DNA from 3 places in the Streptomyces polygonati genome. Region 2 is predicted to be linked to each of the others. Evidence: riboswitches for the same ligand, from Rfam matches in the RefSeq annotation. Region 2 holds a riboswitch; each other region holds the start of a gene.
What was found. A riboswitch is a leader RNA that binds a small molecule or an ion and turns the genes downstream of it on or off. The one in region 2 is predicted to bind S-adenosylmethionine.

Region 1: another riboswitch for S-adenosylmethionine. It lies ahead of ACFO3J_RS02280 (aminotransferase class V-fold PLP-dependent enzyme); the one in region 2 lies ahead of ACFO3J_RS25330 (putative leader peptide).
Region 3: another riboswitch for S-adenosylmethionine. It lies ahead of thrC (threonine synthase); the one in region 2 lies ahead of ACFO3J_RS25330 (putative leader peptide).

Annotation. Positions count from the first base shown of each region.
Region 1 is NZ_JBHSBB010000003.1:64,073-67,339, forward strand. Features, by position in the region: gene trpD (anthranilate phosphoribosyltransferase) at 38-1,102, shown strand; SAM riboswitch class IV at 1,208-1,325, shown strand; gene ACFO3J_RS02280 (aminotransferase class V-fold PLP-dependent enzyme) at 1,339-2,718, shown strand; gene ACFO3J_RS02285 (Lrp/AsnC family transcriptional regulator) at 2,808-3,089, opposite strand; gene ACFO3J_RS02290 (rhomboid family intramembrane serine protease) at 3,086-3,267, opposite strand, start outside.
Region 2 is NZ_JBHSBB010000018.1:9,261-12,527, forward strand. Features, by position in the region: gene ACFO3J_RS25320 (amino acid ABC transporter ATP-binding protein) at 1-630, opposite strand, end outside; gene ACFO3J_RS25325 (amino acid ABC transporter permease) at 627-1,646, opposite strand; gene ACFO3J_RS25330 (putative leader peptide) at 1,780-1,914, opposite strand; SAM riboswitch class IV at 1,948-2,058, opposite strand; gene ACFO3J_RS25335 (SAM-dependent methyltransferase) at 2,304-3,101, shown strand; gene ACFO3J_RS25340 (hypothetical protein) at 3,135-3,267, shown strand, end outside.
Region 3 is NZ_JBHSBB010000013.1:206,419-209,685, reverse strand. Features, by position in the region: gene ACFO3J_RS19135 (MoaD/ThiS family protein) at 454-729, opposite strand; gene thrC (threonine synthase) at 726-2,021, opposite strand; SAM riboswitch class I at 2,039-2,168, opposite strand; gene ACFO3J_RS19125 (glucosyl-3-phosphoglycerate synthase) at 2,378-3,267, shown strand, end outside.

The sequences.
Region 1 (3,267 bases), on a different contig from region 2:
TCCTGCCAGAGGGCGACCCCTTTCCAGGAGCGTGACCATGAGCGACGTGAACCCCGCCGGAGGCACCAGCATGAGTCCGCGGTCCTGGCCCGACGTACTGACCTCGCTGCTGGCCGGCCGCGACCTGAGCGGGGACGACACCGCCTGGGCGATGGACCGGATCATGCGCGGCGAAGCCTCCGACGTGCAGATCGCCGGGTTCGCGATCGCGCTGCGGGCCAAGGGCGAGACCGTCGAAGAGGTCGCCGGCATGGTCCGGACGATGTACGAGCACGCCAACCTCATCGAGGTGCCCGGCCGCACCGTCGACATCGTCGGCACCGGCGGCGACCTCGCCAGGACCGTCAACATCTCCACCATGGCCGCGATAGTGGTGGCCGGAACCGGTGCCAAGGTCGTCAAGCACGGCAACCGGGCCGCCTCCTCGGCCAGCGGCGCCTCCGACGTACTGGAGAAGCTCGGCGTCAATCTGGAACTGACCCCGCAGCGCGTCGTGGAAGTGGCCGCCGAGGCCGGCATCACCTTCTGCTTCGCGGTGAAGTTCCACCCGGCGCTGCGCCATGTGGCCACCGCCCGCGCCGAGTTGGGAGTGGCCACCACCTTCAACTTCCTCGGCCCGCTGACCAACCCGGCCCGGGTCCGCGCCCAGGCCACCGGAGTGGCCGACCTGCGGATGGCACCGATCATGGCCGGCGTGCTCGCCGAACGCGGCTCCTCCGCGCTGGTGTTCCGCGGCGACGACGGCCTGGACGAGCTGACCACCACCGCCACCTCCCACGTATGGGTGGTGCGCGACGGCAAGGTCGAGCCGACGTCCTTCGACCCGCGCGATGTGGGCCTCGACCTGGTGCCGGTGGCGGCGCTGCGCGGCGGTGACGCCGCCCACAACGCCGATGTGGCCCGGCGGCTGCTGGCCGGTGAGCAGGGTCCGGTACGGGACGCGGTGCTGCTCAACTCGGCCGCCGCGCTGGTGGCGCTGTCCCCCGGCGAGGGGACGCTCGAAGAGCGGATCTCCGCCGGTCTGCTGGAGGCCGCGCGGTCCATCGACTCGGGCGCCGCCGCCGCCGTCCTGGACCGCTGGGCCAGGGCCAGCCACGCCTGACCGCCGCCACCCCCGCGCTCCCCGTCACCAGGCCGAAAGGCAGGCGCCGTCCGATTGCTGGACGGCGCCTTGCGCGTTCAGCGGCATATGGCAGAATCCCTTTCAGGTCACGAGTGACAGCGTTAAGGCCCCGGCTCGCTGTCCGGCAACCCTCCGTCCGAGGTGGGGTGCCCCGGGTGAGGACCAGGCTGTGAGCAAGCAAGGCTCGCAGCAAGCCGGACTTGGGGAGCTCTGTCATGACCGTGTTCAGCCCTGCCACCGCCGCCGACCGCGAGGTCCGTACGCCGCTGCCGGTACTGGGACGGGACGTGAGCGTCCCGCTGGTCACCGGCGGCGAGGTGACATACGCGGCCCTGGACTACGCCGCCAGCGCGCCCGCCCTCCAGCGGGTGTGGGACGACGTGGCCGCCTACGCCCCGTACTACGGCAGCGTGCACCGCGGCGCCGGCTATCTGTCGCAGCTGTCCACCGACCTGTTCGAGCAGAGCCGGGCGACCGTCGCCGAATTCCTCGGCTGTCGACCCGACGACGAAGTCATCTTCACCCGCTCCACCACCGATTCGCTCAATCTGCTGGCCGCCGCGCTGCCGGCCGGCACCCAGATCTTCGTCTTCGAGACCGAGCACCACGCCTCCCTGCTGCCCTGGGCCCGCGGTGAGGACGCCCGGGTCACCTGGCTGCCCGCCCCCCGCACCCCCGAGCAGGCCGTCGCCCAGCTCGACGTGGCCCTGCACGGCGCGCCCAAGGGCCCGAAGCTGGTGTGCGTCACCGGGGCGTCCAATGTCACCGGGGAGATCTGGCCGGTGCGCAAGCTGGCCGCCGCCGCCCACCGGCACGGCGCCCGGATCGTGCTGGACGCGGCCCAACTCGTCCCGCACCACGCGGTGGACATCGCCGCGCTCGACGTCGACTGGGTGGCCTTCTCCGGCCACAAGCTCTACGCGCCCTTCGGCGCCGGAGTGCTGGCCGGCCGCCCGGACTGGCTGCGCGAGGCCGAACCGTATCTGGCCGGCGGCGGCGCCACCCGCAAGGTGACCCGCACGGCCGACGGCGGCCTCGACGTGGTGTGGCACGAAGCGGTCGCCGCCCGGCACGAGGCGGGATCGCCCAACGTCATCGGCGCCTACGCCATCGCCTCGGCCTGCCGCGCCCTGTCCGAGGCCGGCTTCGACCGACTCGTCGCCCGCGAGCGGCAGTTGCTGGCCGAGCTGCGCGAGGGGCTGGCGGCGCTGCCCGAGGTCCGGGTGCTGTCCCTCTTCGGCGCCGACTCGGCCCGGGTCGGCGTCCTGTCCTTCGTCGTCCAGGGCTGGAACAGCTCCCACTTCGCGGCGGCGCTCTCCGCCGAGTACGGCATCGGCGTCCGCGACGGCCTCTTCTGCGCCCACCCGCTGGTCCGTACGCTGCTGGACAGCGAGCCCGACGAGCCCGGCGAATGCGGCGCCCCCGACGCGGCCCCGGGCGAGCGGTCCCTCAACGCGATCCGGGTCAGCTTCGGCGCCGGCACCCCCGACGAGCACATCGCCCGCTTCCTCGCGGCCGTCACCACGCTCGTCCAGGACGGCGCCCGCTGGAACTACCGCACTGAGAACGGCCGCTGCGTCCCGGCCCGCGACTGACAGGTGTCCGGGGGCGCGCTGACGTCCCGTCCTCAATCGCCGGACGGGCTCGACAAGTCGAGGTCGACCGGGCTTCGGCCCGTCCGGCGTTACGCGTCCAGCCCGATGGCGAACGCCGCCTCCAGGTCGTGCTGCGAATACGTCCGGAAAGCGACGTGCGTATCGGTGACCTGCACCCCCGGGATCTTGCTGATGCGCCCCGGGATGATGTCCGCCAGATCGTCGTGCCGGCCCACCCGGACCAGCGCGACGAGATCGTAGTTGCCGGTCACCGAGTAGACCTCGCTGACGTTGTCGAGCGCGGCGATGGACTCCGCGATCTCCGGGATCCGGTCGACAGACGTCTTGATGAGCACGATCGCGGTGATCACGACGGGATGTCTCCTTGGGTCGGCCTGATGACGAGGCTCACCTTACGCCGTGGCCGATAGCACACCCACGCGCACAGGAACCCGAAGGCGAAGCCCACCACATGGGCCAGATAGGCGACGCCCGGGCCGCCCCGGGCGGTCTGGGCCGCCAGCCACTGCAGGACGAACCAGAAGCCGA
Region 2 (3,267 bases):
GACCACGATCATGGTCATCCCGCTGTCGGCGAGATCCTTCATCACCGCGAGGACCTCACCGACCAGCTCCGGGTCGAGTGCGCTGGTGGGCTCGTCGAACAGCAGCAGTTCCGGTTCCATCGCCAGCGCGCGGGCGATGGCGACGCGCTGCTGCTGGCCGCCGGACAGCTGCCGGGGGTAGGAGCCCTCCCGGCCGGCCAGGCCGACCCGCTCCAGCAGTTCGCGGGCCCTGGCGGCGGCCTGTTTGCGCGGCACGCCGTGCACCGCGATCGGCGCCTCGACGATGTTGTCCAGGACGGTGAGGTGCGGGAAGAGGTTGAACTGCTGGAAGACCATGCCGACCCGGGCGCGCTGCCGGGTGATGGCGCGGTTCCCCAGTTCGTGCAGCCGGCCGTTCCGGTAGCGGTAACCGATGATCCCGCCGCCCACCTGGACGAAGCCGGCGTCCGGCCGCTCCAGGTGGTTGATGGTGCGCAGCAGGGTGGACTTGCCCGATCCGGAGGGGCCGAGCAGGACGGTGACCTCGCCGAGGCGGATGTCGAGATCGACACCGTCCAGCACCAGGTGCGTGCCGAAGCTCTTGCGCAGTCCCCTGATCCGTACCAGGGGCTCGGTGGTCTCCTCGGTCATGACAGCCCCGCCAGTTCCTTGCCGGTCCGGCCGAGCAGCGGCACATTGCCCCGGAAGAGCTGCCAGAAGCCCTTGCCGCCGCCGCGGTTGGTCCCCCGGGCGTAGTAGCGCTCGACGAAGAACTGCCCGATGGACAGCAGTGTGGTGAGGATGATGTACCAGAGTGTCGCCACCAGCAGCAGCGGGATGATCAGGTAGTTCTGGTTGTAGATCAGCTGCGAGGAGTAGAGCAGGTCCTGCACCGCGATGACGCTGACGATCGAGGTCGCCTTGAGCATCCCGATCAGCAGATTGCCCGAGGCCGGCACGATGGCCGGCATCGCCTGCGGCAGCACGATCTTGCGGAAGATCCGCACGCTGCCGAGGCCGAGCGCCTGGGCGGCCTCGGTCTGGCCGTGGTCGACGGACAGGATGCCGCCCCGGACGATCTCCGAGGAGAAGGCCGCGACATCCAGGCTGAGTCCGACGTACGCGGCGAGGATGCCGCTGAACAGATGCGCGGTCCGCACCGTGACGAAGGCGTGCCCGAACGGGATGCCGAGCGACAACTGGGGGTACAGCGAGGCGAGTTCGTACCAGAAGAGCAGCTGCACCAGCGGCGGGACGGAGCGGAGCAGCCAGACGAAGGCGAAGCTCAGCGAACTGAGGACCGGGTTGCGCGACAGCCGCATCGCGGCGACGCCGATCCCGAGCAGATAGCCGGTGGCCATCACCGCGGCGGTGAGCCAGAGCGTCAGCTCCAGCCCGTGCACGATCGACCCGTTCAGGAAGTAGTCGCCGACGGTGCCCCACTGGAACCGCTTGTTGGTCAGCACCGTGTTGACCAGCATCGCGAGGAGCACCAGCACGGCGAGGGCGGAGACCCACTGGCCGGGGTGGCGCAGCCGGACCAGCTTCGCGGCCAGCAGTTGCTCGTCGCTGGGGCGGCCGGGGGCAGCCGGTGGGGGCCCCTCGGGCGTCGGGGGCGGTGGTTCCGGCGCGGTGGAGGTGCGCGCGGAGATGTCAGGGCTGCTCATGGCGGTGTGCTTTCCGTCCCATGGGAGCGCGGCACCGCGCCGTGGACGGCGGCGTGGTGACGTGCGGGGTGGGGGCGTGGCCGGACGACGGGAGACGTGCGGTAACTCGGCGCCGGTTACGGCGCGGGCACGGTCAACAGACCGGGGATATCCCCGGACACAGTGCGCTGCTCACCCGGAGCAGGTCGACGTGGCGCCGGGCCACCATGAGCTGGGCGAACCCGCGCGGACCTGACGTGCCGCCGTTGCCGGAGCGTCGTACCTGCATGCGGATCACCTCGCCATCCCCGGGCCCCAGCGGGCCTCGCGCTTGCGGGACGTGTCCGTCCCGCCGGGTTGTCACCTGGAGCACCCCACCGCGTCGGGGGGTCGCTGGTCAGCCGGCCAGGGCTTGAGGCTGACGCTCATAACCAGGATTCACGCTAACCGCTCAGTGAGCTTTGGGCAATGCCCTGCATTCCGACGGGCGTTCGGTGACGGCGGCTTCACCAGCGGTGAACGGCCCCCGACGGGTGGGCGGGCGGACCGGTGGCACGCGGGGAGGGCGGCCGGAAGGAGGAGGGAACTACGTGGCCGGGCAGCGAAGTTGATGTGGGAAACTGTTGCCAGCCAGTCGCAGGTGGGGGGCGCCGCGGCGGCAGTCGAGAGGAGCGCAGCGTGACGCAGAACGGCTTCCGCGCCGAGGAGATCGATACCAGCAGGCCGCATCCCGCGCGGATCTACGACTACCTGCTGGGCGGCAAGGACAATTACGAGGTCGACCGCGAGGCCGGCAACCAGCTCGCCTTCGCCGCGCCCGAGGTGCGGATCGGTGTGCGGGCCAACCGCGCCTTCCTGCAGCGCGCGGTCCGGTATGTGATCGGCAGCGGCGTCCGGCAGATCCTCGACGTCGGCACCGGGCTGCCCACCTCGCCGAACGTGCACGAGATAGCCCAGGAAGTGGCGCCGGACGTACGCATCGCCTACGTCGACAACGACCCGATCGTGAACACCTACGCCAACGCGCTCCTCAGCCCGTCCGGCGCCACCAGCATCGTGCTCGCCGATCTGCGCGACCCGCGGGCCATCGTGGACCACCCCGAGGTCCGCCGGGTCATCGACTTCGGCGAGCCGGTCGCCCTGCTCCTCGTCGCCATCCTGCACTTCCTGACCGAGGCGGAGCGGCCCGAGCAGGTCGTCGCCACGCTGCGCGACGCGCTGCCGGCCGGCAGCTTCCTGGTGCTCTCGCACGCCACCGGCGACTTCGCCGACCGCACCGAGGCCCAGGCGGTCTACAAAAACGCCACCGCCACCTTGAACCTGCGCTCCCACGCCCAGATCGAGCGGTTCTTCGACGGCTTCGAACTGCTGGAACCCGGCCTGGCCCAGGTCCCCTTCTGGCGCCCCGACACCCAACCGCCCGCCCGTTCCCGCGAGATCGGCTTCTACGGCGGCGTGGCCCGCAAGACCGGCTGACCCCGCAGCGCGCCGTTCCGGGACGGGAGGCAGATGAACGAGGGAATCATCAGGATCGGTCCGGCCGGCGATCCGCCCGGCGCACAGCCTCCCGAGGACGAGATCGGCGCCTTCGTGGCAGGGCCGCCGTTCATCTGCCGCGGTCCGTCCACCGCCGTGATCGTGC
Region 3 (3,267 bases), on a different contig from region 2:
CCCGCACTCCGCGGGCCCGGGTCAGACCTCACCCTCCGGAGCGACCCTTACCGTGGACGGGTGGGAGCCCTGGGAGGTGTGCGCCGGAACGCGTCGACCGCGGCTGAATGTATCTGCACGGATGCCCAGTGCAACAGGTCAATCGGACGAGAATTCTGGGGCTGACTCATCGGAAATAACCCAGGAAAAAACGATAAGACGGGGCATCTCGGGCCGGACAAACCCGACCAATCAGAAAATTCGCATGTGAATTTGGCGATAAATCGCCGCACCTGGCCGCGCCGGCCCCAACTCACTTGCCCCCGGCAACTGTACAACATTTCAACTATCTCCCCGCGCCACCCCGGCACGGCGACGCCCCGCCCACCACAGCGGGTGAGCGGGGCGCAAGATCGGACAACGTCCGCCAAAGATCCGCGTCAGAGCTTCATACAGAAACGCGGCGGTTCCGTTTCAGCCGCCCGCGACCGCGGGAATGATCGAGACACTGGCGCCGTCCGGCACCGCGGTGTCCAGCCCTTCGGAAAAACGCACATCGTCGTCGTTGACATAAACGTTCACGAAACGGCGGAGCTTTCCGCTGTCGTCGAGAACACGCGCCGAAATACCGGAGTGATTGCTCTCCAGCGAGGTGATGACCTCGGCCAGCGTCGCGCCCTCGGCCGGCACTTCCGCCTGGCCGCCGGTGTAGGTACGGAGAATGGTCGGGATTCGAACGGATGCGGTCATGCGAGGCCAGCCTCTCGGAACGCGGCAACGGTGGGGCGGATGACGGCGGTGGGTCCGGTGGTCGGAGCCACCGCGTCCAGGGTCTTCAGTCCGTCGCCGGTGTTCAGCACGACGGTCTCGGCGGCCGGGTCCAGCTGCCCGGTCTCGATCAGCTTCCTCAGCACGCCCACGGTCACCCCGCCGGCCGTCTCGCCGAAGATGCCCTCGGTCCGGGCCAGCAGCTTGATCGCGTCCACGATCTGCGCGTCGTCGACATCCTCGATCGCGCCGCCGGTGCGCCGGGTGATGTCCAGGACGTACGGCCCGTCGGCCGGGTTGCCGATCGCCAGCGACTTGGCGATGGTGTCCGGCTTCACCGGCCGGACCACGTCCCGGCCGGCCTTGAAGGCCGCCGACACCGGTGAGCAGCCCTCGGCCTGGGCGCCGTAGATCTTGTAGGGCTTGTCCTCGACCAGGCCGAGCTTGATCAGCTCCTGCAGGCCCTTGTCGATCTTGGTGAGCTGGGAGCCGGAGGCGATCGGGATGACCAGGTTGTCCGGCAGCCGCCAGCCGAGCTGCTCGGCGATCTCGTAGGCCAGGGTCTTGGAGCCCTCGCCGTAGTACGGGCGGAGGTTGACGTTGACGAAGCCCCAGCCCTCGCCGATCGGGTCGCCGATCAGCTCCGAGCAGAAGCGGTTCACATCGTCGTACGAGCCCTCGATGCCGACCAGTTGGCCGCCGTAGACCGCGGCCATGACGACCTTGCCGGCCTCCAGGTCGTGCGGGATGAACACGCACGAGCGCAGCCCCGCGCGGGCCGCCGCGGCGCCCACCGCGCCGGCCAGATTGCCGGTGGAGGAGCAGGACAGCGTGGTCAGGCCGAAGGTGCGGGCGGCCTCCAGGGCGATCGCGACGACCCGGTCCTTGAAGGAGTGCGTCGGGTTGCCGGAGTCGTCCTTGACGTACAGGCCGCCGGTGATGCCCAGTTCGCGGGCGAGATTGTCGGCCTTGACGAGTTTGGTCCAGCCCGGGTTGAGATTGGGCCGGTCGGCGAGGTCGGCGGGCACCGGGAGCAGTGGCGCGTACCGCCAGATGCTGGTAGGGCCGGCCTCGATCCGGCGGCGCAGGCCCTCGGGGTCGCCCAGCGGCAGGTCGTAGGCCACTTCGAGCGGGCCGAAACATTCCTGGCAGGCGAAGATCGGGCTGAGCGGGAAGCGGGTGCCGCATTCCCGGCAGGACAGCGCCGCGGCCGGCCCGAAGGGGCGCGGGGTGGAGGGGGTGTCGTAGGTGCTGGCGACGGTTTGCACAGCCATGTCGGCGAGGCCCTTTCTCCTCATCTTCCCCGTGGCGTACGTCGCCACGAGACGGAATTGGCACCTTCCCCACCGTGTGACCTCGCGGTCGGCGGGAGGGTTGCCGGGGCTTCAACGGGCCGTTCCCTCTGCCCCTCTGGATGAGCGGTATGGCACCGGACGCGGTGATCCGGGCATTTGTCGTTCTTGTACGGCGGCCCCGGGATGCGAGGACCGTACGTGTTGCTCAAGACTGTAACTGAGAAGTGTCGTGTCCGAGCGTCGCGTCCGTACCGCGAGATGGGTCGGACGGAGTCGCACCGGGCACCGCAACCGGGCATCACAACCGGGTTTCACTCCGGCAGGGAGAAGCGCACGTGCTCGATGAAGTGGAGCGCTGGCTGGCGCACCGGTCGTGGTCGGCGGACGACCGGCCTCTTGATCTGCTGCTGGCCGCCAAACGCGCGGCGGGTCAGTGGGGCACGATCAGCGTGGTGCTGCCCGCGCTGAACGAGGAGGCGACGGTCGGCGCGATCGTCGCCGCGATCCGGCGCGACCTGATGACGCCGGAGGTCCCGCTGGTGGACGAGCTGGTGGTGGTCGACTCCGCCTCCGACGACCGTACGGCCCAGGTGGCCGCGCAGGCCGGCGCGCGGGTGGTGCGGCGGGACGCGATCCTGCCGCGGCTGCCGGCCGTGGCCGGCAAGGGTGAGGTGCTGTGGCGGTCACTGCTGGTCACCAGCGGTGAGATCGTCTGCTTCATCGACGCGGACCTGCGGGAGTTCGACACCCGGTTCGTGTCGGGCATCGTCGGGCCGCTGCTCACCGATCCCGCGATCGGCCTGGTCAAGGCGATGTACGACCGGCCGCTGGAGACCGGCGGCGAGGTGGTGGCGGCCGGGGGCGGCCGGGTCACCGAGCTGGTCGCGCGCCCGCTGCTGAATCTGCACTGGCCGCGGCTGGCCGGCTTCGTCCAGCCGCTGGGCGGGGAGTACGCGGCCCGCCGCTCGCTGCTGGAGCAGCTGCCCTTCCCGGTCGGCTACGGCGTGGAGCTGGGCATGCTGGTGGACGCGCTGGATCTGGTCGGCCTGGACGCGATGGCCCAGGTCGACGTGGGAGAGCGGCACCACCGCCACCAGGACGGCCAGGCGCTGGGCCGGATGGCCGCGACGATCTACCACACCGCCCAGCACCGCCTCTCCCGCGGCCACCTGGTCCGCCCCCGGCTGACGCAGTTCGACCGGGTGAGCGAGGAGGGGTTCGTGCC